One region of the Pantoea sp. SO10 genome, then DNA from elsewhere that is predicted to be linked to it. Evidence: predicted binding sites of a transcription regulator. Region 1 holds the regulator's gene; each other region holds the start of a gene.
The links. Region 1 encodes LexA, which represses DNA repair genes until DNA is damaged. Its sites were predicted from a motif close to TNCTGTATGTACATACAGNA; they were not measured.

Region 1 (10,005 bases):
ATCCGGAATGAAAGGGTTATTCGTCGTCGTATTGCGGGCCAGCGTAGTTATCAAAGCGCGACCATTGGCCATTAAAGGTCAAGCGTACCGTACCGATCGGGCCGTTACGCTGCTTACCCAGGATGATCTCGGCGATGCCTTTAAGATCGCTGTTTTCGTGATACACCTCGTCACGGTAGATGAACATGATCAAGTCGGCATCCTGCTCGATCGAACCTGATTCACGCAGATCCGAGTTCACTGGGCGCTTATCCGCACGTTGTTCCAGTGAGCGGTTTAGCTGCGACAGCGCCACCACCGGCACATTCAGCTCTTTCGCCAGCGCTTTGAGCGAGCGCGAGATTTCAGCGATCTCCAGCGTACGGTTGTCCGACAGCGCAGGCACGCGCATCAGCTGCAGATAGTCGATCATGATCAGGCTCAACCCGCCGTTTTCGCGGAAGATGCGGCGCGCGCGTGAGCGCACTTCGGTGGGCGTCAGGCCAGAAGAGTCATCGATAAACATGTTCTTCTTCTCAAGCAAAATCCCCATAGTGGCGGAAATGCGCGCCCAATCTTCATCTTCCAGCTGACCGGTACGAATGCGCGTCTGATCCACGCGCGACAGCGACGCCAGCATACGCATCATCAGCTGCTCGCTGGGCATCTCCAGGCTGAAAATCAACACCGGCTTGTCCTGCAACATCGCGGCGTTTTCGCACAAATTCATGGCGAAGGTGGTTTTACCCATCGAAGGACGCGCCGCGACGATGATCAGATCCGAGCCCTGTAAACCGGCGGTTTTTTTGTTCAAATCCTGATAGCCGGTATCGACGCCGGTGACGCCGTCGTGCGGCGTTGAGACCAGCGACTCAATGCGCGATACCGTGGCTTCCAGAATCTGCTCGATATTCTGCGGGCCCTGATCTTTATTAGCGCGCTGTTCAGCAATTTTGAAAACGTTCGATTCAGCAAAGTCGAGCAGATCTTCACTGCTGCGTCCTTGCGGATCGTAACCGGCATCGGCGATTTGGTTCGCCACCGAAATCATTTCGCGCACTACCGCACGTTCACGCACGATATCGGCATAAGCACCAATGTTCGCGGCACTTGGCGTATTTTTTGCCAGTTCGGCCAGATAGGCGAAGCCGCCGGCCATCTCTAATTCACCTAGCGTTTCCAGCGATTCAGAGAGCGTAATCAGGTCGATCGGCTGGCCAGCTTCCAGCAAACGCTGCATTTCCGTGAAAATCAGACGGTGCGAGCGGTTGAAGAAATCACTGGCGACGACGCGTTCAGAAACGTTGTCCCAGCGCTGGTTATCCAGCATCAACCCACCGAGCACCGACTGCTCCGCTTCTATGGAATGCGGCGGCATTTTCACGCCTTCCAGCTGCCGATCGCGGGGTTCGTTCGATTTGTTGGTGGGTTTATTTCCTGCCATAGTGAATGCATTACCGATCGTGAAAGGGACGCGCAAGTATACCGTCCCAGGATGAACAATCACAGGAGTCAGAATGGCAAAGCGTATTCAGTTCAACCAACACGGCGGCCCAGATGTACTGCAATGGGTCGATTTCGAACTGGCCGATCCCGCCGAACATGAAGTGCAGGTGGAAAACAAGGCGATTGGCATTAACTACATTGATACCTACGTGCGTAGCGGCTTGTATCCGCAAAGCAGCTTCCCTTCCGGCCTGGGTACCGAAGCAGCCGGCGTGGTGAAGCGCGTCGGATCGGCGGTGACGCGGTTTAAGGCGGGCGATCGCGTGGTCTATTGCCAGGCCGCGCTGGGCGCCTACAGCGAAGTGCACAATGTGGCGGAAGATCGTCTGGTGATCCTGCCCGACAGCATCTCCTTTGAGCAAGGCGCGGCCTCTTTCCTCAAAGGTTTAACCGTGCTGTATCTGCTGCGCCAAACCTATAAAGTGAAAGCTGATGAAATCTTCCTGTTCCACGCCGCCGCGGGTGGCGTGGGTTTGATCGCCTGCCAATGGGCCAAAGCGCTCGGCGCACATCTGATTGGCACGGTGGGTTCGGCTGAGAAAGCGAAGATAGCTAAAGATGCCGGTGCCTGGGCGACAATTAACTATCGTGAAGAGAATATCGCGAAGCGCGTCAGCGAGTTGACCCATGGCGAGAAAGTGGCCGTGGTGTATGACTCGGTGGGGAAAGATACCTGGGAACCATCGCTGGATAGCCTGCGTCGCCACGGGTTAATGGTCAGCTTTGGTAATGCGTCGGGTCCGGTTACCGGCGTTGATCTCGGCATTCTCAACAAGAAAGGCTCGCTGTTCATCACCCGACCTTCGCTGTTCGGTTACATCACCAACCGTGAAGAACTGGATGCCGCCAGCAATGAGTTGTTCTCACTGATCGCCAGCCGCGCGATTCAGCTTAACGTGCCCGAGCAGCAGAAATTTGCCTTGAGTGACGCGGTGCGCGCGCATCAGGTGCTGGAGAGTCGCGCGACTCAGGGTTCCAGCCTGCTGATTCCCTGATCGTTAAATGCAAACGGGGCTTCCCGTAGGAAGCCCCTTTTTTTCTTTCTTTTTATAGTTCGCGCTGGTGTAGGGACAGCGGCGATGAATTCTTTTGAAACAACGCCAATCATCCTGACAGAAAACATAAGTAAAAAATATGTTTAAATGCGGAATAATGCTAAGCAATATCCGAGTCTGTGATCGTCACCGCAATTAGCGCCAGTCCCTTCTATCTAAGTCGCTGATTTTTCTTTTCAGCCTGCGCAACTTTGCCTCACCTGCAGGCGTGGTAAATGCCCGATAAAGCCAGACAGCGACAACCGCCAATACCAGCCATGGCAACACTTTAATAACAATTGCCAGCAATCCGCCAAAGAACATCAAAGCGGTCGCCACCACCAATGCTGCAATAACGCCCAGCAACGAAACGCCGGTGAACAGCAGCATCAGAAAAAAGCCGATAACAAATAGAATTTCCACGAAGGCTCTCCTGTGTAAGTAACATCAGGGACATTACAAAATACGTGCCAGGTTATAAAAATAGCTAACTGCTTGAAAGCAATGGACAAGAGTTGAATGAAGAAGTAATGAGGTGATGAAAAAAACTAATTCTCGGCGTAGAAATAACCATCTATAAAATTATGGTACTGGCTTTACGGTGCGCATGAAGGCGCACCGTATCAAACCGGAAGGTTCCGGCATGCTAAACAGTGATTACATCACTTCCTGCGGGATCTTATCCGCTACCAGCGCTAACGCCGCTTCCAGCACGCGCACATCGGCGCCGGGTTTGTGGGCGTTTTCACTTAAATAGCGACGCCACTGGCGCGCACCCGGAATGCCCTGGAACAGGCCAAGCATATGGCGCGTCACATGGCCGAGGTACATGCCTTTGGATAGTTCAGCTTCAATGTAGGGATACATCGAGCGCACCACCGCTACCGGATCGACGCGCGGCATATCGCGACCAAACAGCTCGCGGTCAACCTGCGCCAGAATGCCCGGATTCTGATAGGCTTCGCGCCCCATCATCACGCCATCCATATGCTGCAGATGCAGTTTGGCCTCTTCCAGCGTTTTGATGCCGCCATTAATCGCCATGGTCAGCGCCGGAAAATCGCGCTTCAGCTGGTAAACGCGGGGATAATCGAGCGGCGGAATCTCGCGATTCTCTTTCGGGCTTAAACCCGACAGCCACGCTTTGCGCGCGTGGATAATAAAGGTATCGCAGCCGCCCTGTTGCGCCACAGTGCCAATAAAATCACACAGGAATTCGTAGCTGTCCTGCTCATCAATACCGATGCGGGTTTTGACCGTCACCGGAATGCTCACCACATCGCGCATCGCTTTAATGCAGTCGGCAACCAGCGCCGCATCGCCCATCAGGCAGGCGCCAAAACGGCCGTTCTGGACGCGATCGGATGGACAACCCACGTTGAGGTTGATCTCATCGTAGCCACGCTCTTCTGCCAGCTTAGCGCACTGCGCCAGGGCGGCGGGATCGCTGCCACCCAGCTGCAGCGCCAGCGGATGCTCTTCCTCGCTGTAGGCCAGATAGTCGCCTTTACCGTGAATGATCGCGCCGGTCGTCACCATTTCGGTGTACAGCAGCGTATCACCGCTCAGCTTACGGTGAAAATAACGACAGTGACGATCGGTCCAGTCGAGCATTGGGGCGATGGAAAAACGTTGCGAGGAAAAAGTATCGGTCATGAAACGCAGTAAATCCGCAGTAAGTAAGTGATGAGAAACTGCGCAATCATATCACAGCAAAACGGGCGGCACAGCCGCCCGTTATCAGACGGGTAATTAGAAGTTGAATCCGAGCTGCAGCATGGCACCTACGGTGTTGTCTTTACCTACAGAACCGGCCAGGTCCAGATGGACAGCATTGTTGAACGGTGACACACCCAAACCGGCGGTGAACACGTCAGTATCGGTCGACTTCAGATCGGCGCGATAGCCGGCACGCAGCGCCAGCCAATCCAGCACACGATATTCCGCACCTACGCCAGCATATTGGCTGGTGTCTTCCGACTTGAAGCGCTTGGTTTCAGTCAGATCAACATCCCCAGCCAGCGTAAACGGCCCGTTATTCCAGGAGAGCCCTGTAGTGACCAACGGACGAATTTGATAAGTATCGCGGTAACCGTTCACCTCTTTGGTATCGAGATCGCGCGAGATCAGGTTTTGTCCGGTCACACCAAAGGTCCAGTTCTCACCGAAATCTGTTGCGACACCCGCATCCATGTTGAAACCGGTATCGCTGCTACGGTAGCGGCTGCTGTTGATGTCGCTCTTGTCGTAGTTGTAGATACTCGCGGTGTAGTTATACAGCCAGGTTTTCTGCAGCTTTGGCGTCACGCCGACAGAAACCGGATGGCCGGCAATTGAGAACTCATGCGCGACTGACACACCATAATCGGTGACTAATGCCGCCAGGCCATTGGCACTGGAGCGTAAGTTATTTTCATCACCCGGCACAGGCACTCTCGTGCCATTGGCAACCGCGCGCAGGTAAGCAATATCGCTATCTGCCACGTTGGCGCGCACAATCGCAGTGCCGTAAGCCTTGGTGATAAAGGCAAAAGGTAAGGTTTCATTCGGAACGGTGACGGCCACGGCCACGCCAGCTGTCGCGTGAGCTTTATTACCACGCAGATCGCTGAGCTGGTTTGCCATATCGCCTGCGGCGGCCTTCAGCTGCGGGTAACCATTGAGGTAATCCTGAAAGGTCAGGTTATCGATCACATCCTGATAACGATCAACGGTATCGGTAATGTCGTCAACGCGATCGATCAATTTGTCTTTGTCGGTAACCTGTGCGCCGGCTGATGGCAGAATGATGCTGACGTTATCTTCAGGCTGCGCCTTGGTCATCAATGCTGGGTTAGCCAGCACCGCTGAACTCCAGGTGGAAGAGGCTACGCCGGTACCGCCCATTGCGTCGTTACGCGCGTCGTACCATGTACCTGCTGCCAGAGCTGAGGAAGAGAGAAATACTGCATTCAAACCAACAAGATAAGCTACTTTTTTGTGCCTGAATAATGTCTTCGCCATGAGCCTGCCATCACCTTTGAAATGTCGCTGAATCACTCACCGACTGAAAGTTTAGTTAGCCGCTATTCTGAACCCTGGCTAACGCTTCATTGCTGTGAATTAAAAAGAAATAGCACTGCTATTCGCAGAATTGGACGCTTCCACGCCATTCCGCTGTGTTTTTATGCAGAAAAATTAACAGTGAGTAAATTGAGACCAGAAATTACTTAAGACCTTTTGAACCATAGCCGCTAACCCGGTGAGTTGCAAAGCAAAATCCGTGCAGACGTTGCGCTGCCTGGCCGGACGCATTTTACAGACATAAGGGTTGCAGCAATATTGACGGAAAAATGGCGAAGGTAATCTATTGATTGGGGAGAATTTTCTTAGGGATTTTAAGGACAATAAGCAATCACAGCAGCGTAAAAATTTGTGTGATAAAATAACATCACCTGCAACCCGGAGAATGCTTATGTCAAACCTCACGCCAGAACAACTTCTTACCCAGGCTGAATCACTTTGCCTTGATCGCGGCGTGCGCCTGACCACTCAACGCGCCGAAGTGTTGCGCTTAATGGCAGAGCAGAACGGTTCGATAAGCGCTTACGATTTGCTGGATCAACTGCGTGTCAGTGAACCGCAAGCAAAACCGCCCACCATCTATCGCGCGCTGGATTTCCTGCTGGAACAGGGATTTATTCATCGCGTAGAGTCAAATAACAGTTACGTGGTTTGCCATCATTTTGATGAGCCAGCACATACTTCTGTGATGTTGGTGTGTGACGGTTGTGCGGCAGTTAGCGAAAAACATGCTCATGGCGTGGAAAAAACCATCGCTGCATTAGCGGATCAGGCGGGATTTTCTCTGCGACATACCGTGATTGAGGCACATGGCCTGTGTGAAAATTGCGCAGAAGTGGCGGCTTGTACGCACCATGAAAGCTGCGAGCATGACCATCAGGTCGAGGGTAAAAAGCGGGTAAGAAAATAGGGAGGCACATCCCTGTGCCGGGCCAATCACTACGCTAAATGATTGGCGGGTAGGAGCATCATCCGTGAAGTGAGATTACCAGCGGTAATCTTTGTTGGTTGTTTCCCAGTCTTTCACTTCTTTCTCGGCCTGGTCTTTACCATAACCGTAGCGTTCCTGGATTTTACCAACCAGCTGATCGCGTTTACCTTCGATCACAGTGAAGTCGTCATCGGTCAGCTTGCCCCACTTCTCTTTAAACTTGCCTTTGAACTGCTTCCAGTTTCCGCTCGCTTCGTCTTTGTTCATAATATTCCTCCACTACATCCTGAGTGAGATAGATATATTGCCTGCTTAGCTGGCGATATACCCAGACAACGCGCTACTCATATGCGCCGTATGAGGTAATTGTAGTAGCCGCTTCGCAGTTTGCAGGGAAATACAGATTAATCTGTAGGTTACGCTTCGCTTATTCAGGCGTTAAACCAGCTATCGCGCCGCCAGTGACCACGCCAAATGAGCCACAGCGTGAGTCCGCGTAACGCGAGGAATACCGTCACCGCCAGCCATAAACCGTGATTACCGAGCCACGGCAGCGTGAGCAGCGAGACACCGTAGCCGATCGCCGCCATCACCATGCTGTTGCGCATCTCACGCCCGCGCGTCGCGCCGATAAACATGCCGTCCAGCAGATAGCACCAGACGCCAACCAGCGGCAGAATCACTTGCCAAATCAGATAGCGGTCGGCCATCTCTCGTAGCGCTTCCAGTGACGTCAGCATCGCCACAATCTCCGGACCGGTGAATGCATAAATCAGCGCAAAGATCGCGGCGATGAAGCATGCCTGGCGACAAGCCGCATGCCAAATCAGCAATAGTCGGCTGCGATCTTTGGCCCCAACCGCTTCACCCGAACAGGCTTCAACCGCGTAGGCAAATCCATCAAGCGCGTATGCGGTGAAAGTGAGGAACATCAGAAGCACCGCATTGACTGCCACTACATCCGGCCCAATGCGTGCGCCAAGGATGGTGAGCGACGCGAAGCAGATTTGCAGCATCAAAGACCGCAGCATAATGTCGCGATTGAGGCGGAATAGCCGCGCCGCATCGCCGCGCCAGCTGCTTTTGAGTAAAGCAAAATGGATACCGCGCATCTTTAGCACCCGCGCCACCATCCACAAACCCACGCCCAGCGTGACATATTCTGCCAGCGCGGTAGCCGCCGCCGCTCCGGCGACACCCCAATGCAGTTTGAGCACGAACAGCAGATCCAGCAGGATATTCACCAGGTTGCCGATGATTAGCAGCACCATCGGTGCCCGCGCATACTGCACGCCCAGCAGCCAGCCAAGAATCACCAAATTGGCCAAGGTTGCGGGCGCACTTAGCCAGCGAATCTCAATAAATATTTTCGCCTGTTGCTGCACTTCCGGGCTGCCACCCATTAACGCTGCCGCCAGGCTGCTGACCGGCGTTCGCAGCACCATAAACAGCGCACCAAAAACCAGCGCAATCAGTAGCGGCTGTGTTAAGGCGCGCGCCAGCGCCGTTTTGTCATTGGCGCCAAATGCCTGAGCGGTGAGTCCGGTGGTGCTCATGCGCAGGAACAGCAGGAGCATAAAGATGAAGCTGGTGGCGGTTGTGCCCACGGCGACGCCACCGAGGTAGATCGGGCTATCGAGATGACCAATAACGGCGGTATCCACTACACCCAGTAATGGGACGGTGATATTTGACAGGATCATCGGCAGCGCTAGCCGCCAGAGCGTTTTATCTGAAGAGGAAAACAGCTGCATTAGCCCATTCCGTTGTGTGCGGTAATCAGCGTAATGGCGCCAGAATGAGCCGCAGAAAGAGTCACAGAGAAGTAAAACAGCAGACTGCGGTCAGCGCAAACACGCACCGCCGCAGTTAAAGTGGATCAGAAACTGATCAGAGCCACTCGCCGTTGCGCACAATCCCGACAGCTAAACCTTCAACGGTTAGCGACTGCTCACGGGTATCCACGACAATCGGCTGAAAATCGGTGTTTTCCGGCAGCAGATGGACAATCGCACCCTGCTTTTTCCAGCGTTTCACTGTGACTTCATCATCAATGCGCGCCACGACAACCTGGCCGTTACGCACTTCCTGCGTTTTGTGTACCGCTAACAGATCGCCATCCATAATGCCGATGTCTTTCATCGACATACCGCTCACGCGCAGCAGGAAATCGGCGCTCGGTTTAAAGAGGTTAGCATCCACCTGATAGTGGGCTTCGATGTGTTCTTGAGCCAGCAAAGGTTCACCGGCAGCGACGCGGCCAATCAGCGGCAGCCCTTCGCTTGGTTCTTCTTCCATCAGCAAACGAATCCCGCGCGATGCGCCGGAAACAATTTCAATTACGCCTTTACGCGCCAGCGCTTTCAGATGCTCTTCGGCAGCATTGGGCGAGCGGAAACCCAGTTGCGCAGCAATTTCCGCACGCGTTGGCGGCATGCCCGTCTGGTTAATATGGTCGCGAATCAGGTCATAGACCTGTTGCTGCCGTGCAGTTAACGCTTTCATCCCGCCCCCTGGTTGTTTATACAGTCGCTGTGAGTATATACAGGTATTCGCGAAATGAAAACCGTAACAGAGGGAAAAATCAGCGGTTTGATGAATCTGGAATCCCTATCTCAAATGCGTCCAGAGCAGCGCGATCCAGACGAACAGAGCCAGTAAGATAGTCAGCAATACGGCAGCCGATCCCATATCTTTAGCGCGGCCCGCGAGCGGATGTTGCTCCTGCCCGATGCGGTCGACCACCGCTTCGATAGCGCTATTAAGGATCTCAACGATGATAACCAGCACTACCGAGCCAATCATCAGGATGCGGGAAAGGGTATCTACATCCAGCCAGCAAGCCACGAGAATGGCCACCAGCGCGGCAATGGCTTCCTGCCGAAAAGCGGCTTCGTGCTGCCATGCGGCACGCAGGCCCTGCCAGGAATAACCGGCGGCTTTCACTATTCTTACTAAACCGGTGACGTTATTTGCCATGTCTATGGAACCCTTGAACTATTTTGACGTCAATGTGTGGGCAGTATGAGGCGGCAGAGCCACAGACCTTCGCTGCGCTTTCTGGTATGCTTGCCGCGCTTTGCTAACAAGAGGCTTAAAGTTGTCTATGTCAGGTTGGCGTAAACTCTATTACAAATTATTGAATTTACCACTCTCTATTTTGGTAAAAAGTAAGGTCATTCCGACCGATCCTATCTCTGAACATGGGATCGATCCGACACGTCCGGTGATGTATGTTTTGCCTTATGATTCAAAGGCTGACCTGCTCACACTGCGTGCTCAATGCCTGAAACATGATCTGCCCGATCCGCTGGCTCCGCTGGAGATCGATGGCACCCTGCTGCCGCGCCACGTGTTTATTCACGATGGCCCACGCGTAATTCCCTATTTCGTGGCCAATCCCGAATCGGTAAAGCTGTTCCACGATTATCTGGATTTGCATCGCAGCAACCCGCAACTCGATGTGCAAATGCTGCCGGTCGCGGTGATGTT
Region 2 (10,005 bases), 1.5 Mb from region 1:
TCTGGTGAGCCGCCACAGCAAAGAGAGGGCAGCAACGATCATCTCAGTTGGCAATGGCACAACGAGGGACTGATGTCCCTCACGCCGCATACGCCCACACAGCAGGCGCTGGTGCTCTCTGCGGGCATTCACGGCAATGAAACCGCGCCGGTTGAGATTCTCAATCTGTTGCTGACGCCACTCTTAAAAGGCGAGAAGCCGCTGGCAGTGCGCTTGCTGGTGATTTTGGGTAATCCCGCCGCGTTGCGCAGCGGCAAGCGCTATCAGCAACATGATATCAATCGCCTGTTTGGTGGACGCTGGCAGCAGGTGGCCGATGTACCCGAAGCGCAGCGCGTGCTGCAGCTGGAGCAGGAGCTGGAGAGTTTCTGGCGCGCCTGTCTCGATCATGAAGTGCGCTGGCACCTCGATCTGCATACCGCGATTCGCGGCTCGTATCATGCGCGTTTTGGCGTGATGCCGCTGAATCCCAATCCGTGGCCCGAGGCGTTTATGCACTGGCTGGCGGCGGCAGAAATGGAGGCGCTGGTGTTCCATCGTTCACCGGGCGGCACCTTCACCCATTACAGCTGCGAGCACCATAATGCGGCGAGCTGCACGCTGGAGCTGGGCAAGGCTTTGCCGTTTGGTGAGAACGATTTAAGTCAGTTTGCCGGCGTGCAGCGGGCGCTGGCGGCGTTGCTGTATGGCGATGCCTTACCGGAGGTGCGTGAACAGCCACGCCATTATCGCGTGGCGCAACAGCTGACCCGGCACGGCGATAAGTTTGTGTTGCACATGGGGCCGGAGACGCTGAACTTCACCGCTTTCCCGCAGGGCACGCTGCTGGCGGAGGAGGGTGACCGGCGTTACTACGTGCAGCAGGCGCGCGAGTATGTGCTGTTTCCCAATCCGAATGTCGCGCCAGGATTGCGCGCGGGGCTGATGCTGGTGGAGGAGAATGAACAGACGCAGGCGCTGGCGTTGTGATTTTCCCTCACCCTAACCCTCTCCCGCAGGCGGGAGAGGGAACCGATCGCGCGAATATTTGTATTGAGTTACATGTGGCAGCGTTTCCCTCTTCCGGTGGGAGAGGGCCAGGGTGAGGGCATCAACGCGCCGACATTTCCCTTCCTGAAAACCGACAATACCGTTACACTCCTCCTTAATTCCTGCGTTTTTCCCTTGATTGTCATAAAATTTTTCAATTCCTCACGCATTTCTTCTCTTTCTCTCCATGATTGCCTGATCTCTGTCTTTTATGCTTTCAGGGCTTTACTCAGCCTCTGAGTAGTTGACGTTCAGCGTCGTATGCTTGTTTCCGAAGACGCGACACAGGCTGTCGTCATTAAACTGATAAGTAAGGACAATATTATGCGTAAATTAACTTCTGTGTTCCTGGCTACCGCAATGGCTTTTGGTGCTGCAAATATCGTCCATGCAGCGGCAGACAACCTGACTCCGCCGCCAGCAGGCAGCGAAAAACCGATGCACAAGCCGCCGATGCGTCATCACGGTATGGAGATGATGTTTAAAGGTCTGAACCTGACCGATGCGCAGAAAGCGCAGATCAAAACGATTCTTCGTGATGGCCACAAAGAGATGAAACGCCCGTCGCTGGAAGAGCGTCGTGCTGACCATGCCATCATCGCTTCCGATACCTTTGACCGTGCGAAAGCCGAAGCGCAGGCTGAGAAGATGACGGCGAATGCCAAAGATCGTGCGCTGCAGATGATGGAAACCCAGAACAAGATCTACAACGTGCTGACACCAGAGCAGAAGAAACAGTACAACGCGAACTTTGAGAAGCGCTTAACCGAGAAAGGCCCGCACGATGGCAAAACGCCACCACCGCCGGCTGATGCTGAATAAGTTCTTTCGCTAACGGAATAGAGACCGCCGGGGTTGTCCATCGCATCTGATGCTTTGGGCAACCTCGGCGGTTTTGTTTTTACAGCTCGATCAGCGGGAACACGCCAGAAAGCAGCGGACGGCAGAGAATTTTATAGCCGTCATGATCGAAGCCGTGCGAGGCGCGCTGCAGCTGGCGCGCTTCGGCCTCGCTGCTGACCGATCCCAGCCAGAACCAGTGATCGATCACATGGATTTGCGTAATGTTTGTCCCCGTTTCCACCATGCCAACCGGGCCTTGCCACGGCCAGCATTGAATGCGCATCTGCTCTAATGCCGCATGCAGGCGCTGCTGATGCTCAGCAACCGACTCGTTACCACAGCAGGCACCGGCGCAGCGTTTTAGTGCAGCGCGAAAACAGCCGCGTCCCGGACGCAACGACTCCAGCCCAAGCAAGCCGTGGCACAAGCGCTGCTCATCGGCGATGGCTTTTAGCTTCTCCAGCGCGGCAAAGCGACTGCGAAACAGGCCATAAAGATTGGGCGAGCGGGAGAAGTCGAGATCCTTTGCATACACCACCTGCGGCGCACCGTCGCCCAGCTGCAGCGAACAGAGCTGGCGGTTCTTACGCAGGCGCTTATTAAACAGCGGCTGTTGCGTTTTGATCATCTGCGCTTCCAGCAGCTGAGCGCCGACATCGCCAGCGGTGGGGATCCAGGTGACGCGCCGCGCCTGACGCAGCATTTTGGCTTCATCCGGCGCCCGGAAATGCGCCATCACCCGACTGCGCAGGTTGACGCTTTTGCCGATATACAGCGGCAGATTTTCGCTTTCACCGTGAAAGGTATAGACGCCCGGCTGGTTGGGTAAACCTTCCAGCCACTGACGTAGATGTTCGGGATATTGATAGATGGCTGCCGCATCGAAATCGAGGCGGTGGCTGGCTGCACGTCTGACCAAAGCACACTCCAATTACTGGTTGTTCATCCAGTGTATCAAACTGTGCTTTTTCTCGCCAGTCAGCGGCGATGAGAAAGTTTCCCGCCCGGACGGCGGGAAACGCCATGCACTTACTTCTTCCAGAAGTCGTCGAACACGGTGATCGGCGGACGACGTTTGTGCTCAGTTTTCAGATACCAGCCTTCGATGGTTTTTGCTGCGGCGGCATCGATGGTCTTGCCTTCCAGATAGGCATCGATTTGCTGATAAGTCACGCCGAGTGCCACTTCATCCTGCAAGCCAGGACGATCATCTTCCAAATCGGCAGTAGGATGCTTGAGATAGAGGTGTTCCGGGCAGCCCAGCGTTTTCAGCAGCTGTTTGCCCTGGCCTTTATGCAGGCGGAAGATCGGGTTGATGTCGCTGCCGCCGTCACCGTACTTGGTGAAGAAACCAGTGATTGCCTCTGCCGCATGGTCAGTACCGACCACCACGCCTTTGGTCATGCCGGCGATGCTGTACTGCGCTTTCATGCGCTCACGCGCTTTTTCATTGCCGCGCACGAAATCCGACACCGTAATACCCGCATCTTTCAAGGCACGTTCGCTGGCCAGGATCGCTTCTTTGATGTTTACCACCAGCGTGCGATCGGGTTGGATAAATGCCAGCGCATCCTGACAATCCTGCTCATCGGCCTGCACGCCATACGGCAAACGCACGGCAATAAAGGTGTAATCGTTATCGCCCCTCTCTTCACGCAGTTCGCGAATCGCGGTTTGCGACAAAATGCCGGTCAGTGTCGAATCCTGGCCGCCGCTGATGCCGAGTACCAGCGTTTTCAAAAAGGGATGGGCTTTCAAGTAAGACTTCAGAAAATCAACGCTGACGCGGATCTCCTGCTGCGGGTCGATAACCGGTTTTACACCAAGGGCTTCAATGATTTCCTGTTGCAGTGACATGAACCTCTCCTCAAGTCAGTAGCCTGACGGCACAATGCGAATCATCTGCTAAAGCTAACGCCTCTCCCCACAAACAACAAGCCGCACGGCTGGTTGTTCAGGTTATTTGCTGGCAAATCAGACGTTTTTTGCCTTCTGCACCAGCAGATTGAACGACACAATCGCCAGCATAAAGCAGCCAAAGATGGTGCCGGTCATGCTCGCGACCGAGGTGCCGCCCAGCCCGGTAATGGGTACGCTGATGGCACCAAAGGTGAACATGCCGACGCCAATCACTGCCGAGGCGCTGCCCGCGCGCTGGCCCTGGCTCTGCATCGCCAGCGAAGAAGCGGTGGTGGCGATCACGCCATTACTGGCGATGGTGAAGAACAGCGCGACCAGCAGAACTGGCAGCGCTGCGCCGGTAAGTCCCGCCAGCAGCAAGCAGCTCGACGCAACAAACGCCAGCGTCAGGCCGCCTTTCAGTACGCGATATTCACCCCATAGTGGACAGAGGCGCGCACTGGTTTGTGATGCAATAATCAGGCCGAAGCCGTTGGCAGCGAAGCAGAAGCTAAAGGCTTGCGGCGTCAGGCCATACAGCTGTTGCAGTACAAACGGCGAGGCGCCGATATAGGCAAACATGCCGGACATCATAAAACCTTGCGTCAGGCAGAAGCCCATAAACTGCCGATGCGTGACGACCTGGCCGAGCGCCGCCCAGGCGGAAAAGATCGAGCCCTGACTGCGGCGCGCTGGCGGTAAAGTTTCGTGCAATTTCCAGCGGGCAAGGAAGATCAGCACGACGGCGATGCAGCCGAGCACCACGAAAATGCCGCGCCAGTTAAGCACCGTCATCAAGGCGCCGCCCAGCACCGGCGCACCAATCGGCGCTAAACCGTTGACCAGCATCAGCAGTGCAAAGAAACGCGTCAGCTCATGGCCGCTATACATATCTCGGGCAATGGCACGCGACAGCACCGCGCCGCCGGCGCCTGCCAAACCTTCAAACAGACGCGCCACCAGCAGCGAGTGGATGTCTTTTGCCAGCGCACAGCCAATCGAGGCAATAAACAGCAGCACCAGCGATAACAGCAGCGGACGGAGGCGACCAAACTTGTCGCTCATTGGCCCAAACAGCAATTGACCCGCACCCAAACCCAGCAAGCCAGCGGTGAGGCTCAGCTGCGCTGTGGCGGTTTCGGTGTGCAGATCGCGCGCCAGCTCCGGCAGCGCCGGCAGGTAAAGGTCGATACAAAGTGGCCCGAGCGCAGCGAGCAGGCCCAGCGTGATGGCATAAACCAGCCGATGAGAAGGTGCAGGTGTCATTAATCCTCTGTCTTTATTCATTGCTATAGGTATTTTTTCGCGGGTGATTATACGAACCGTAGCGCATCAACACAGCATTTTTACCAAATCCTAACGCTTCGGAATTTAGCTAAATTTATCCCATAAAGTTGATAAATCTGGATTTATGTTCCAGGCTAATTTCACACGGACAAAAAAACGAGGAACAACAACATGAATAAAGTGATGGGATGTATCGCTGCAGCTATGACGCTGGCAGCCCTGTCTGGTTGTACGACTTATGACAAAGCCGAAAGCTACGTAACCAAGCCGGTAGTGAAGGATGTTAAGAAAGGCATGACGCGCGATCAGGTTCGCCAGATTGCCGGCCCAGCGTCTACTGAAATCACCATGGTTCACGCTCGCGGCACTTGCCAGACTTACGTGATTGGCGAGCGCGACGGCAAACCGCAGACCTACTTCGTGAGCTATAACGATACCGGTCGCGTCATGAACTACGGTTTCCAGAGCTGTAAAGACTACGATACCGATCCGCAAGCGGCTCAGTAATCGCAGCAGAATAAGAAACGGCCCGTCATTGACGGGCCGTTTTTCGTTGTGGCGCTTATAAACCGTAAGGACGCGGCACTTCGATATACTCGCCGCCGATCTCGCGCTGGTAGTAATGGCCTTCCTGCACGTAATAACGCTTGCCGTTGAAATCCAGCACGCGCATACCGCCGCCCGGCGGGGCTTCAGGCGGCTGCACCACTACATAGGTGTCGCCCTGACGCTGATAGTAGTTACCGTTCAGCATGTAATAGGTCAGACCGCCCAGCAAAACGGCGGTTGCTGCTTCGGGTAGGAAACGCAGCGGGCCGGGACCGCCCCAACGTGGACCTCCACCCCAATGCGGGCCTGGGCCGGGGCCCCAACCGCCGGGATGGGCAAAACTGATGGCTGGTGTTAATAAGGTTAACGCCAGCACCGAGGCGATAACTGTTTTCATCGGTGATTCTCCTGCTGTGATTAACTGCAGAATTGGCTTTACTGAGCGAAAACTCAAGCGAAAAGCGGCTGATTTTTCCTCTGTTTACCATGCTTAACGCTTTCCTGACGCTAGCGCCATGATTGGGTTGAATTGGGGAGGAAAGCGGGTAAGGTCGTCATAAACGGCGTGATGCCGATCAGTTAAGCGCCGTATCAAATCACCGCACCTTCCGTAGCGGCGCGATTTATCGCGCAATGAATTGCGCCGCTACAATGTGTGCTCTCGGTAATGAGTGGTTTCATGTCATAAACGGCGACCTTACGGGGCATATCGCGCAGGCATAAAAAAACGGCAGACCTTGCGATCTGCCGTTGTTGCAACTCATCAATTTAGCGGTGTGCCAGTTCGGCGTGCTCGTCGCTCTCCAGCACTTTCTTGTCGGTCAATCCGAGCCAGCGGCTGGTGAGTGAACCGGCGGTCATTGAACCATTAACGTTGAGCGCGGTACGCCCCATATCGATCAGCGGTTCGATGGAAATCAGCAGCGCGACCAGCGTGACCGGCAGGCCCATCGCTGGCAGCACGATCAGCGCGGCGAAGGTGGCGCCGCCGCCGACGCCGGCCACACCGGCAGAACTCAGCGTCACGATACCTACCAGCGTTGCAATCCACATTGGATCAAACGGGTTGATGCCCACGGTTGGCGCAACCATCACCGCCAGCATGGTGGGATAGAGACCGGCACAGCCGTTCTGACCGATGGTGGCACCGAATGACGCCGAGAAGCTGGCGATCGATTCTGGCACGCCCAGGCGACGCGTTTGAGTCTCCACGTTCAGTGGAATACTGGCGGCGCTGGAGCGGCTGGTGAAGGCGAAGGTGATCACCGGCCATACTTTACGGAAGAAGCGCATTGGATTGATGCCGTTAACCGACAGCAGCAGCGCGTGTACGGCAAACATGATCGCCAGACCGAGATAAGAGGCCACCACAAAGCCACCCAGCTTAATGATGTCCTGCAGGTTGGAACCGGCTACTACTTTGGTCATCAGCGCCAGCACACCGTACGGCGTCAGCTTCATGATCAAACGCACCAGCTTCATGACCCAGGATTGCAGGGTATCGATCGCTACCAGCACGCGCTCGCCTTTTACCTTGTCATCTTTCAGCAGTTGCAGCGCCGCCACACCAAGGAAGGCGGCGAAAATCACTACGCTGATGATCGAGGTGGGGTTGGCGCCCGCCAGATCGGCAAACGGGTTTTTCGGAATGAAGGAGAGCAGCAGCTGTGGCGTGCTGAGATCAGCCACTTTGCCCACGTAGTTGCTCTGAATCGCGCTCAGACGCGCGGTTTCCTGCGCACCTTGCACCAGACCTTCAGCGCTAAGGCCAAACAGGCCGGTCACCAGCACGCCGACCAGCGCGGAGATTGCGGTGGTAAACAGCAGCACGCCAATGGTCAGCACGCTAATTTTACCCAACGATGAGGCATTGTGCAGACGTGCGACCGCGCTCAGGATCGAGGCGAACACCAGCGGCATCACGATCATCTGCAACAATTGCACGTAGCCGTTACCGACGATATTGAACCAGCCAATTGACGCTTTCACGGTTGGGCTGTTTTCGCCATAGATGGTTTGCAGCGCCAGACCAAAGGCCACACCGAAAACCAAACCGGTCAGCACGCGTTTGGACAGGCTCCAGCTTTGGTTGCCAATCCGATTCAGCAGAATCAGTAGTGCGATAAACGCCACGATATTAATAATGAGGGGAAAATCCATGCTCAACTCCAGAGTGTGACGCGCCATCCTGGGATGGCACGAAAAACAGTAAGTCCCGGTTAGGGAATATTTGGAATGTTATCAGTTCAGCGTGGGGCGGGCTTATACCCAAAAAGAATGCTTTATAACTTTAACGCTTGATTCGACTGCTTATTGACCGTTTTGACCATTAACCAACCGACCGACGCCATTTTGTAGCGTATTGAACAGTTGCTCCGGCCAGCCGTTGGCACCAAAAGAGGGCATGCCGGGCGGGAACCACAACGCATAACCGACCAGCGCCAGACAAAGTGCGCGCTCCAGCTGGTTACCTTTTTGACTATTCAGGATGGGCAAACGGAAGCGCCAGCGGCAGGGCCACAGCAGCGGCACGCCGGCGGGCGTGAGCATATCGGCGACAATATGGCTGAGATAGCCGAGCGTCATGCCTTGCAGCACGTCGGCGGGAAGAAACCAGTCGGCGGGCACATTGATCTGGAATAGCCACAAACTCACCGCCACCGCCAGCAAACTGTGGGTAAAACCGCGATGACCAAAGATGCGGGCGATGGGATGCGATAGCCACCTTAAGCGCTGGCCAAGCACGGATTTAGGGTGATCGATATCGGGCAGCAGGCAGGTTAACAGCGCAGCAGGCACTAAATGCCACCAGTCGGCGCTGGCCAATACTGGCGTCAGCTCCGCGCGCTTGGCAAAAATGGCGCTGGCAATGGCAAAAATGATATGGCCTTCGGCCGTCATGATGAAACCTGGCTGCATAAAACTGTCGATGCATCCAGTATAGGGATTTATCCAGTGAATGAGAATGGTGACGCTGTAACGAAGCGTTAATATTTTTCACTTTCCCGCGTCACAATGACGCGGGAAAAGAACAGGTTAGCCTAGCGCGCTAACCATCCGCCGTCGACGGCCAACGTATAACCTTGCACATAGTCGGAGGCGCTGGAGGCGAGGAACACAATCGGGCCCATCATGTCGTCCGGGATACCCCAGCGACCTGATGGAATGCGTCCTAAAATCTCCTCGTTGCGTGACTCATCGCTGCGCAGCTGTTCCGTGTTATTGGTGGCCATGTAGCCCGGTGCAATGGCGTTAACGTTGATGCCGTGCTTCGCCCATTCGTTGGCCATCAAACGGGTTAACCCCATCACTGCGCTTTTTGATGCGGTATAAGAAGGCACGCGAATGCCGCCCTGGAACGACAGCATCGAGGCGATATTGATGATCTTGCCGCCATTGCCTTGCGCGATAAACTGCCGGGCGACCTGCTGTGACAGGAAGAACAGGCTTTTGCTGTTGATGTTCATCACATCATCCCAATCCTGCTCGCTGAAGTTGAGCGCATCTTCGCGGCGAATGATGCCGGCGTTATTCACCAGGATATCAATGCGACCGGCAAGCGCCACCGCCTGTTCAACAATTTGCGGCACGATGGATGGCTTGGTCAGATCGGCCTGAATTGACCAAAAACGGCGGCCTAACGCCTCAACTTTGGCCTGCGTATCATCCGGTCCGGCGCGGTTAACGCCAATAATGTCACATCCCGCCTGCGCCAGACCCAGCGCCATACCTTGTCCTAAACCGGTATTGCAGCCGGTGACCAGCGCGATTTTGCCTGCAAGATTAAATGCGTTGAGTATCATGATTCGCTCCTTGTTAGCGCAGTGCGCTGATGTTGACGTGGTCCATGTCATCAAATACCTGGTTTTCGCCCACCATGCCCCAGATAAAGGTATAGCGCTGCGTTCCCACGCCCGCGTGAATCGACCAGCTCGGTGAAATCACCGCTTGCTCGTTATGGACCAATAGATGACGCGTCTCCTGCGGCTGGCCCATCATGTGGAACACGGCGCTGTCGTCGGCCATATCGAAATAGAAATAGACTTCCATGCGACGTTCGTGGGTGTGACACGGCATGGTGTTCCACAAGTTGCCGTCATCAAGGCGGGTTAATCCCATGGTTAACTGGCAGGTTGGCAACACGTCGGGCACGATGAATTTGTTAATGGTGCGGCGGTTCGAGGTGGCCGCATCGCCGAGCGTGGCTTTCACTGCTTCGTCGAGGGTGATTTTTTTGTCTGGATAATGGGTGTGTGCCGGCGCGCTGTTGTAGTAAAACTTCGCCGGGCGGCTGGCATCGCTGCTGCGGAAAATCACGCTCTGCGCGCCTTGTCCGACATACAACGCTTCCTGCTGATCAATCTCCCAGGTTTTGCCATCCACTTCAATCAGCCCGGG
Region 3 (10,005 bases), 1.2 Mb from region 1:
ATCGCCAATGAAGTGGCAGTCAAAGAACCACAGGTCAGGGCGGATATCCAGTTCGGCTTCGACGAAACCTTTATCGAATTTACCGCCGTCTTCGGTCATTTTGACCACGCGGTCCATCATCAACATGTTGTTGGATGGAAGCGGCGGTCCATTTTCGCCAAACAGTTCGCCGCGACCCGAGGCAATCAGGTCTTCTTTACTATAGGATTCGCGTTTATCTACCATGTTCTCAATATGCCTTCTTTTAGTGAAGCCCGAATATTAGCGAACAGTTGTACGCTGAGCAATGTTATCAGCTGTGGTTGAACCAGTTGAGCCAACGTAGTGGCCACGGACGCAGGCGAGCTTCCTGCTGGTTCAGCTGGGTAATACGTTCCTGAATGGTGCTAAGCAGAGATTCGCCGCTTTCACTCTGCCAGGCAATGCCGGTCAGCAGCGGCAACGCTTCATCTACGCTCTCAATGGCCCAAAGATGGAATTGTCCGGCCTTAACCGCTTCCACAACATCCTGATTCAGACTAAGATGGCGCGCGTTACTGGCAGGGAAAATGACACCTTGCTTGCCGGTCAGTTCACGTGAATGACAGATTTGGAAGAAGCCTTCAATTTTTTCGTTCAGGCCGCCGACGGGCTGCACGTTACCAAACTGATCAACTGAGCCGGTCACCGCAATCTGCTGGTTAACCGGCTGATTAGCCAGCGCACTGATTAACGCACAGAGTTCGGCCAGCGAGGCGCTGTCGCCATCCACTTCGGAATAGGATTGTTCAAACACCAGTGAAGCGGAGAAGGGCAGCTGTTGCTCCAGCTCCAGCTCGGCAATCAGGTAGGCTTGCATAATCATCATGCCTTTCGCATGGATGTTGCCACCTAATTCGGCTTTGCGCTCCACATCGGTGAACTCGCCATCGCCCGGGTGTACCACACAGGTAATGCGCGAAGGTTCTCCCCATGGACGCGGATGGCCTGGGAACTCAACCACCGAAAGGCCGTTGATTTGCCCAACCACTTCGCCTTCGGTTTCAATCATGATCTGATTAAGCAGGATTTCATCACGCATGCGATCGGCGAGGAAGCCTTCACGCCATTGGCGCGCTTCCAGCGCTTCTTTCAATGCTTCGCCATTGATGCTGTCGCCATGCAGCGCCGCTTCTTGCAGCTGGCGGCGAAGCCAGCGCGGGCAAAGCGGCAACGTGTCTTGATCACCGGTCATGCGTGCTGCTTCGGTGATTAACAATGGCCAGAAATCGGCTTCAGGCTGCGCTAATCCGGCTTGTTCGGCTTGCGTTAGCGTCCACTGGCACCATGACGTCATGTCATCTTCGTCGAGAATTTGTAAGCTCTCTTCGAATTCGCTATACAGCGCCATCTCATGAACTTCGACGTCCATTTCCTGGAAGGCGGCCAGTGCATCACGGTCGCCACACAGTACCAGACGCAGTTGCAACGGTAGCGGGGGAATGGCGACGGGCAATGGTTGACGCTCATCCTGTGAGTACCAATCGAAGCGACCTTGCTCAATACACTTACGCAAACGCAGCCACAGCAGCGGCTGTGCCAGTAAAGTGTTGACCGCAAGAATCAACGTACCGCCATTGGCGCGATGCAGTAAGCCCGGTTCAGGCTGCACACGGTCTTTATATTGACGTACGCAACCGAACAACTGTTCAGCTTCAATCCAGTCGGCGAAATGCACGCCGCCCTGGCTGGTGAAGGGGCGATTGATATCGGTTGGCGGTAGAAGACTGACGGTATCGCCCATCACATGATAGTCGCCACCGTAAAGAGAAATCTCATCCGGCTGGAAACGTTGCGCCGCATCGGCGATGCAGGCCAGGTAATCGCTGTTTTCCTGACTGCGTAACAGCAGCAGCGGAAAACCCAGGGTTTGATGATGCAAATGCGCCAGCGCATTCAGCAGACGCGGCTGAACCGCGGCAAGACTATCGCAATCTTCCAGTGAGACGTTCGAGAAAATGGATTGGTAGCGGTCGCTATCCGGCTGCAGGGCTTGCCACGTAATTTGAGTGCTGGTCAAAATATTCGCATTAGTCTGATTTAGGAAAAGCGCGATTATACAGGAATCAACCTGGTTAATCACGGCGGAGTTCCGGCCCGGATTGTGACGGCTGCAACATGTTTTTCCTTGCTGCATCCAGGAAAAAAGCTGTTATTCTTAGTTTGTTACGTGATCACGATGAGATTCCGATGAAATACCAGCAACTCGAAAATCTTGAAAGTGGATGGAAGTGGAAATACCTGGTGAAAAAGCATCGGGAGGGTGAACTGATCACCCGTCATCTTGAGCTTAGTGCGGCGCAAGCTGCGGTCGATACGTTGTTGTCGATGGAAAACAGCCCGGTTGAGGTTAACGAGTGGATCGCCCAGCACATTCATCCAGATTTGGAGAATCGTCTCAAGCAGACGATACGTGCACGTCGTAAACGTCACTTTAATGCTGAGCATCAGCACACGCGTAAGAAATCGATCGATCTGGAATATCTGGTGTGGCAGCGTCTGGCAGGATTGGCGCAGCGTCGCAGTAATACGCTGTCAGAAACCATAGTTCAGTTAATTGAAGATGCTGAACGCAAAGAGAAGTACGCCAGCCAGATGTCTACGCTGAAGCAAGATCTGCAGGCGATCCTCGGAAATGGTGGCTCGGAAAAAGAGTAGAATCCTTTTCGTTCTCATTACATTCAGCCATAAAAAAACCCCGCCTTAGCGGGGTTTTTTACTGCGTGATAACTTAAGCCTGTGGCTGAGTTACAACGTCTTTGATACCTTTCACGTCGATTTCAACGCGACGGTCTGGCGCCAGGCAGTCGATCAGGGCATTGCGGCCTTTCACGCTGTCACAGGTGTTGCCAGTAACTGGGTTGGATTCGCCCATACCGCGTGCAGAGATCTTGTTAGAAGGGATACCTTTAGATACCAGGTAATCAACTACAGATTGCGCGCGCTTCTCAGACAGTTTCTGGTTGTACTGCTCTGAACCGATGCGATCGGTGAAGCCCAGTACTACAACAGAGCCGTCTTTCGGATCCATTGAGCTCAGCTGGCTGTACAGCTGATCAAGAGCCTGCTGACCTTCTGGCTTCAAAGTAGATTTGTTGAAGGTGAACAGAACGTCAGACTTCAGGGTGAAACGCTTGGTTTCAACAACTGGCGCTGGAGCTGGAGCCGGAGCTACAACTGGCGCTGCATCTTCATCCTGACCGAAACGGTAAGAAACGCCCACGCTCAGCATGCTGTTGTCTGGACGTGCACCAACGGTACCTGCGTCACCGATGTTGTTAACCCACTGGTAGTCCAGGCGAGTTGCCCAGTTTTTGGTCAGTGCATATTCAACACCAACAGCAGCCAGCGGAGAAACGCCGGTGTCGTGGTCGCTGATGCGGCCAGTAGTTGGGTTGGTCTGAGTAGAGTCAGCACGCCATACCATACCACCCAGACGGGTGTAGACATCGAAGTCTTCGGTGATTGGGTAGCTCAGTTTAGCAGCCAGCTGAACGCCTTGTGCTTTGAATGCGCCATTGGTCACGGTGCCTTTGTTAGGCATACGGCCCAACCAGTCGTAGCCCAGCTCGAAGCCCAGGTACGGGTTCGCCTGATAACCCAAGAATGCACCAGCACCCAGCTGAGATTCATGAGTTGGACCGTTGTTGTTCTCATAACCGTTACCGTAGTAACCAGTATCGTGATACTGAGACCAGCCCAGTTTAGCACCGGTGTACCAGGTGTTATCTTTAGGTGCGGCCTGCGCTACGGTAGCGAAGCCAGCCAGTGCCACTGCAATTGCGATAGCTGTCTTTTTCATTTTTGCGCCTCGTTATCATCCAAATAGGCAATGAGCAAAAAGGTTGCTCTTTGTGTTAATCCTTCGCCGGGTCTAAACGCTCGCTTTTGACTCTACCGAAAAAACGGAGGTTATTGAGCACCCTGGCGAGCTAAAGTCTACAACGAGATTGGAAACTTACAAGTATGATGTGACGCCGGGCAGCAAAAAAACAGCGATTTATACACACATTTTAACAAATCATATGGCTAAATCTTCGGTATTAGAAAACAAAAAAGCGTCTAAGCCATTGTCATAGCTGGCGGGAAAAGAATCAGTAGCTTAGATGCAACTTTTGCAAAAAAAATGCTGAGAAAATTCCTGGATTTACTTAATGAAACAAATCTGAGGGAATTTTTGACGCATTAGGTTGTCTGGAATGAGCATATTGACGTCCCTGTGGACGCAAAATCAGACCGAGTGCTTCACCTTCCGCCGCTGCTTGTTCCAATTCTAAACGCTCTTCATCACTCAATTCGTACGGAATCCAGGCAAGCACGACGCTGTAGTTACCTGTACGTAATGCCTTCACCATACTTTCAACGGTGTTAAAACGCTCAGATTCGGTGATATGCATACTCTTTTCTAACGGCAATCCCGACTGCTGCATCCAGCTACGATTTAGCTTATGAGCCGGAGTGAGCCACAGCTGCCAGCGCGATTGCTCGCTCAACTGTTTTAGTACCGGAAGCAGCATAAGTTGCATCATTTCAGGTTGTTCGCTGGAGCGCAGTTCAGTGATTCCACCCAGCGAAGGTTGCGCTAAGCCAGGTGAAGCGAAACGATGTGAACGATCAGCAGGGCCAGAGAAATGAGTACGCATAATTTAATCACTCAGTAATGAACTGTATGGATGTACAGTAATGACTTCCTGGATAAAGATCAACCTCAATTTCTGAAAACGCCTCGCAATTTCTGCACAAGATCCCGCACTCCTGCTTTTATTCATTGAACAGCTAAATCGTTTTTTTTATCTTCTAACCAGATGAATCTGCGAGCTTTTATAGGAAATTTCCCGCGCATGGAATCCATTGAAGGGGGCGTTATGAAGAGATATAACCCGGTAGTTGAGCAATCGAAAGCGCAGTTGGCGGCATTAGGTAAAATTGAATCGCGTACGCAATTTGGGGGGTATGCGCTGACTATTGAGAAGGTGATTTTTGCTTATATTAATGAAGATGCGCTTTATCTCCGAGCCAGCGAGGCGCTTCACGTCTATAACGCACAGCGTTCACTCGAACCGCTGATTTACCGCAAGCGTGGCGTGCCGGTGACCTTAAGCTACTTCAAAGTAGATACACAGTTATGGCAAAACCCCGAACAATTATTGCAGTTATCGGCTAGCTCATTGCGCGCCGCACAGGAGGAAGCGGCTACCAGACTTGTCTCGCTGCGATTGAAAGATCTGCCGAATTTAAGCCTGCGACTGGAGCTGATGCTGCATAAGGTGGGGATCAGTTCGGTGCGGTTGCTGTGTGAAACAGGATCGCGACAAAGCTGGCTGAAACTACGCGCGGTGAATAAGCACATTGGGTTGAAAACGCTGCTGGCGCTGGAAGGTGCAATATCAGGACATCATGAGGCGGCGTTACCCAGCGCCATCCGGCAAGAGCTCTATGCCTGGTATTTAAAAATGCTCCGCCAGCATGCGGCGGCGGAGCATCAGCAGCCTTAATCGTTGACGAGGGTGCGGCGTAGACGGGCAATTTCGGGCAGCAGCGCGACCAACAATCCTAATTGCTGAATCACTAATGGTGCGCGTGTATCCGGGCTGTTTTTCATCTCGCTCATGCGCTGCATTAGCGCCTGCTGCATCTCTGTGGCTTGCGTATCCGTAACCTGATCGATCTGCAGCACATCTTCTATGAAGCAGACCGCGTCATCCAGTAAGGTCAGCAAGGTACTATCTGCCAGCTGTTCGCGATGCGCTCCCAGCGCCGAGATATAGCTGAGGAAGGAGTGGTTCAGACACAGCAGTCGAAACGCATTCTCACGTAGCGGTTGTTGTAGCTTAAGTTCACCACTGATGTTTGACACCACTGACGCTAGCTCAGCATCGGCGTTATGCGCATCGCGACGTGCCACGCGATAAGCCAGGCTATTGTCCTTGCCTTGATGGTATTGCTCCATAATCGCATCCAGATAGCGGCAGTTGGCATCCAACGTTCGATCGGCAACGGCGGTGATTTTGCGAAAACGCCAGTCGGGCCAGACAAATGCCACGGCTAGCCATGCCAGGCCACAGCCAAGCAAGGTATCCACCACGCGCGGTAGCGCCACTTCAAAGCCTTCGCCGAGCAAATTGAAGCACAGCAGAACCAGCAAGGTGATAAACAACGTGGCTTGCGCATATTGAATCTGGCGGAATGCGAAGAACAGCACGCCGCTCAGCACGATCAGCACCAGCTGACCTTCAATCGAGGGCACCAGCCACAAGACCGGCAGGCCGATGGCGATGCCGGCTAAGGTACCGCCAATACGCAAGGCGAGGCGTCGTCGGGTGGCGTTGTAATTGGGCTGGCAGACGAACAGGCTGGTCAGCAAGATCCAGTAACCGCGATCGACGCCGGTGATTTGAATAAAGGCGTAGCCAACACACAGCACTAGCGACATACGCACTGCATGGCGGAACAGGGCCGATTGTGGGCTGAGATGGCGACTCAGGCGTAAGCGGATATCCGCCCAGCCGCTGAGCCCTTCCCGTGACAGATGGTGATCGCTCTGCGGGGACGGTTCGGCCAGCATCTGCTCTGACTCAATCGATGCCAGTTGCGCATCAATGGCACGCAGATTACGCAGCAGCCAGAACAGTGCGTGAATGTGTGGATCCTGCGGCTCGTTCTGCTGAAGGCGTTGCAGCGCGGTTTCCAGCCGTTCAAAGGTGCGTTCAAAATGGCTGTCGTGATGCCACGGCTGACGCAGCAAAATGGTCTCCGCCAGTTGCCGACACGCGCGCGCTTGCATGTTCATCAGGCGCTGGAAACGGAACAGCACTTCGTTGTAACGCCAGTTATCACGCAGCAAATGATATTGCAGATGCGAGGAGCTGGCGCGTTCATGGATATCCTGCGCGACAAAATAGTAGTGCAGGCTGCGACGCGTGCTGCGTGAACCGCGGTCGCCACGCAAACGACTTTGAATAGTGCTTTTAGTGAGATTGAGCTGGGCCACCAACTGGCTGTTGACCATCGCCGTGGCAACCAGCGTAGCGTCATCCTGATCGCCGCCATCGGGATCAAACAGGTTTGCTTTGGCTTCAAGATAGCGCGCCAGCTGGGAAAAACTGCCTGCCAGCTGTTCCTGCACCGGGCGCACCGGAAACATCAAATGACCAACAAAGGTCAGCAAGTTGTACCAAAGGGCACCGATCAACAGCAGCGCTGGCTGCATCCACCACTGCGGGAACAAGCCGATGCCCAGCATGGTATAAACCGCAATCAGCAGCGCACCAAAGGCGATGGTGGCATAACGCTGTCCCAGCGCACCGAGCAAAATAAAGCCCCAGCTGGAAAGCGCCAGACCCAGAGCAAACGCCCACGGATGGGGGAACAGCAGTTCCACCGACACCGAAGCAATACAGAAACACACCAGGGTGATCAAAAGATTGCGTACACGCCCAATCCAGCGATCGTCGAGATCCGCCAGCGCCGCGGCGACCACGCCCAGCGTCAGCGGAATGGTCCACTCGATTTGGTGCAGCCACCACGGTACCGCCGCGCATCCGGTTAAGGCAAAGAAGATGCGCAGCAAATAGCGTAGGCTGCTGTTAAACAGATAACGTCGCCAGCCTGGAAAGGCGTCATGAATCATTGAACGGCCTCAGTAGCGGCGACGCGCATTGGCTTCACGCGCAGCCTGCGCTTCTTCAACGGAGACCACGCGACGGCCAACCGGCCACAGCGCAATCGCGGCAATTTTGAAGTTGGCGATGCCAACAGGAATGCCGATGATGGTCAGACACTGCACGATACCCGCCGAGATATGCGCCAGACATAGCCACCAGCCAAACAGTATCAGCCAGAAAATGTTAAGGAAGGTACCGCCGGTATTCATCACATGGCTTTTACTGTCGGGGCGCAGCACATCGACATGCACCGCTTCGTTGCCAAAGGGCAGCAGAGACAGTTTGGTGATTTCCCAGCAGGAGCGCGTCAACGGCAGCGTAAAAATCAGCACGATGCTCATCAGGGTGGCAAACAGCCAGCTGAGGGTGGTGAAAAAGCCGCCGAGAATGAAATTAAGAATATTAAGTACGGTACGCATAAACGTGTTTTTCCTTTTGTAATCCGCAATATGTGGCGCCAAGTTTAGCCTGTTTTAAGGCTGGAGCGCCAAGAGTCTGACAGGTAAACTGCGCGATATCGAATTCCACATGACGGTGCGGACATGGAACTGAAAGCAACATCAATGGGTAAACGTCTGGCACAGCATCCCTATAATCGGGTGCGCTTGCTGGCCGCCGGCGTGGAAGTCAGTGGCGATCGCCATGAATATCTGATCCCGTTTAACCAGTTGCTCAACATTGCCTGTAAACGCGGCATGGTATGGGGCGAACTGGAGTTTCTGCTGCCAGATGAGAAAGTGGTGCGCCTGCATGGTACCGAATGGCAGGAAACGCAGCGCTTTTTCCACTACTTGCAGCACGCCTGGCAGCAGTGGAGCCAGGAGATGAGCGAGGTGAGCGCGGAGGTGTTGGTCGCGCTGGAGCAGGAAATCCTCGCCTTCACCCAACAGGATCGCTGGTTGAAACGCAGTGAGCTGAGCGCGGTAAAAGAGAGCATTACACGCCAGTTTTCTGCCTTGCCGTTGCCTCTCGCGCGTATTGCCGAGTTTGATAACTGTCGTGAGCGCTGGGAATTCTGCCAGCAATGGCTGGAGCAGGGTGAAGCGGCGATCCGCCAACGCAATCGCCAATGGACCAGTAAGATCCTCAGCGACTATCACGAATTCTTTTCCACGGTTGAAACCACGCCGCTCAATCCATCGCAATGCGAAGCTGTAGTGAATGGCGAAGACGCGCTGCTGGTGCTGGCGGGGGCGGGCAGTGGCAAAACCTCGGTGCTGGTGGCGCGCGCCGGTTGGCTACTGAAACGCAAGCTGGCGCAAGCGGATCAAATTCTGTTGCTGGCGTTTGGTCGTCAGGCGGCAGAAGAGATGAATGACCGTATTCAAACGCGCCTTGGTGAAAGCGCGATTCAGGCGCGTACCTTCCATGCGTTGGCGCTGCATATCATCCGCGAAGGCAGTAACAAACAACCGGTGATTAGCAAGCTGGAAAGCGACAGCAAGGCGCGGCGACAGTTGCTGATAGAGACCTGGCGCGAGCAGTGCAACAGCAAAAAAGCGCAGGCCAGCGGCTGGCGTCAGTGGTTGCAGGATGAGCTGGAGTGGGAGATTCCCGAAGGTCCCTTTTGGCAAGATGACAAACTGGCGCAGCGCATCGCATCGCGCATGGAGCGCTGGCTGGGCTTGATGCGCATGCACGGCGGCGCGCAGGCGGCAATGATCGCGGATGTGGCAGAAGCGAAGCGCGATAATTTCAGCAAGCGTGTCAAACTGATGGCGCCACTGTTAAAGGCATGGAAAAGCGCGCTGAAAGAGGAGGGCGCGGTCGATTTCTCCGGGCTGATTCATCAGGCGATTGCCATTCTGGAGAAAGGGCGTTTTATCAGCCCGTGGAAGCATATTCTGGTCGATGAGTTTCAGGACATCTCACCGCAGCGAGCCGCACTGCTGACGGCGCTGCGTCAGCAAAACAAGCGAACCAGCCTGTACGCGGTGGGCGATGACTGGCAGGCAATCTATCGCTTTAGCGGTGCCGAAATGAGTTTGACCACCGCGTTCCATCACTATTTCGGCGATGGCGATCGCTGCGTGCTGGATACCTCCTATCGCTTTAACGATCGTATTGGTGAGATAGCCAATCGCTTTGTACAACAGAACCCGCATCAGCTGCGCAAGCCGCTGAACAGCTTGAGCAAAGGCAATAAAAAATCGGTGACTTTGCTGCCGCAGGATCAACTGGAAGCGCTGTTCGATAAGCTGAGCGGTTATGCCAAACCCGAAGAGCGCGTACTGCTGCTGGCGCGTTACCACCATTTGCGGCCAGCAATCCTCGATAAAGCTAAAACGCGCTGGCCAAAGTTAAAGCTGGATTTCATGACGAT

Region 2: FCN45_RS08515 (metal-dependent hydrolase) is a predicted target of LexA. The motif match lies at 8,529-8,548, and genes of this name have one in related genera.
Region 3: sulA (SOS-induced cell division inhibitor SulA) is a predicted target of LexA. The motif match lies at 4,682-4,701, and genes of this name have one in related genera.

The regions. Positions count from the first base shown of each region.
Region 1 is NZ_CP040095.1:347,338-357,342, reverse strand. It holds gene dnaB (replicative DNA helicase) at 17-1,423, opposite strand; gene FCN45_RS01590 (quinone oxidoreductase) at 1,497-2,480, shown strand; gene pspG (envelope stress response protein PspG) at 2,676-2,909, opposite strand; gene dusA (tRNA dihydrouridine(20/20a) synthase DusA) at 3,177-4,175, opposite strand; gene traF (conjugal transfer protein TraF) at 4,272-5,522, opposite strand; gene zur (zinc uptake transcriptional repressor Zur) at 5,974-6,492, shown strand; gene FCN45_RS01565 (CsbD family protein) at 6,568-6,780, opposite strand; gene dinF (MATE family efflux transporter DinF) at 6,945-8,267, opposite strand; gene lexA (transcriptional repressor LexA) at 8,404-9,018, opposite strand; gene FCN45_RS01550 (diacylglycerol kinase) at 9,124-9,492, opposite strand; gene plsB (glycerol-3-phosphate 1-O-acyltransferase PlsB) at 9,620-10,005, shown strand, end outside.
Region 2 is NZ_CP040095.1:1,822,691-1,832,695, forward strand. It holds gene astE (succinylglutamate desuccinylase) at 1-969, shown strand, start outside; gene spy (ATP-independent periplasmic protein-refolding chaperone Spy) at 1,354-1,851, shown strand; gene cho (excinuclease Cho) at 1,931-2,791, opposite strand; gene nadE (ammonia-dependent NAD(+) synthetase) at 2,902-3,729, opposite strand; gene FCN45_RS08495 (multidrug effflux MFS transporter) at 3,847-5,037, opposite strand; gene osmE (osmotically-inducible lipoprotein OsmE) at 5,230-5,565, shown strand; gene FCN45_RS08505 (DUF6515 family protein) at 5,621-6,004, opposite strand; gene FCN45_RS08510 (L-cystine transporter) at 6,376-7,767, opposite strand; gene FCN45_RS08515 (metal-dependent hydrolase) at 7,918-8,508, opposite strand; gene kduD (2-dehydro-3-deoxy-D-gluconate 5-dehydrogenase KduD) at 8,649-9,410, opposite strand; gene kduI (5-dehydro-4-deoxy-D-glucuronate isomerase) at 9,424-10,005, opposite strand, start outside.
Region 3 is NZ_CP040095.1:1,535,100-1,545,104, forward strand. It holds gene fabA (bifunctional 3-hydroxydecanoyl-ACP dehydratase/trans-2-decenoyl-ACP isomerase) at 1-225, opposite strand, end outside; gene FCN45_RS07045 (Lon protease family protein) at 293-2,155, opposite strand; gene matP (macrodomain Ter protein MatP) at 2,209-2,676, shown strand; gene ompA (porin OmpA) at 2,750-3,820, opposite strand; gene sulA (SOS-induced cell division inhibitor SulA) at 4,170-4,661, opposite strand; gene FCN45_RS07065 (TfoX/Sxy family DNA transformation protein) at 4,884-5,513, shown strand; gene yccS (YccS family putative transporter) at 5,510-7,648, opposite strand; gene FCN45_RS07075 (YccF domain-containing protein) at 7,658-8,101, opposite strand; gene helD (DNA helicase IV) at 8,225-10,005, shown strand, end outside.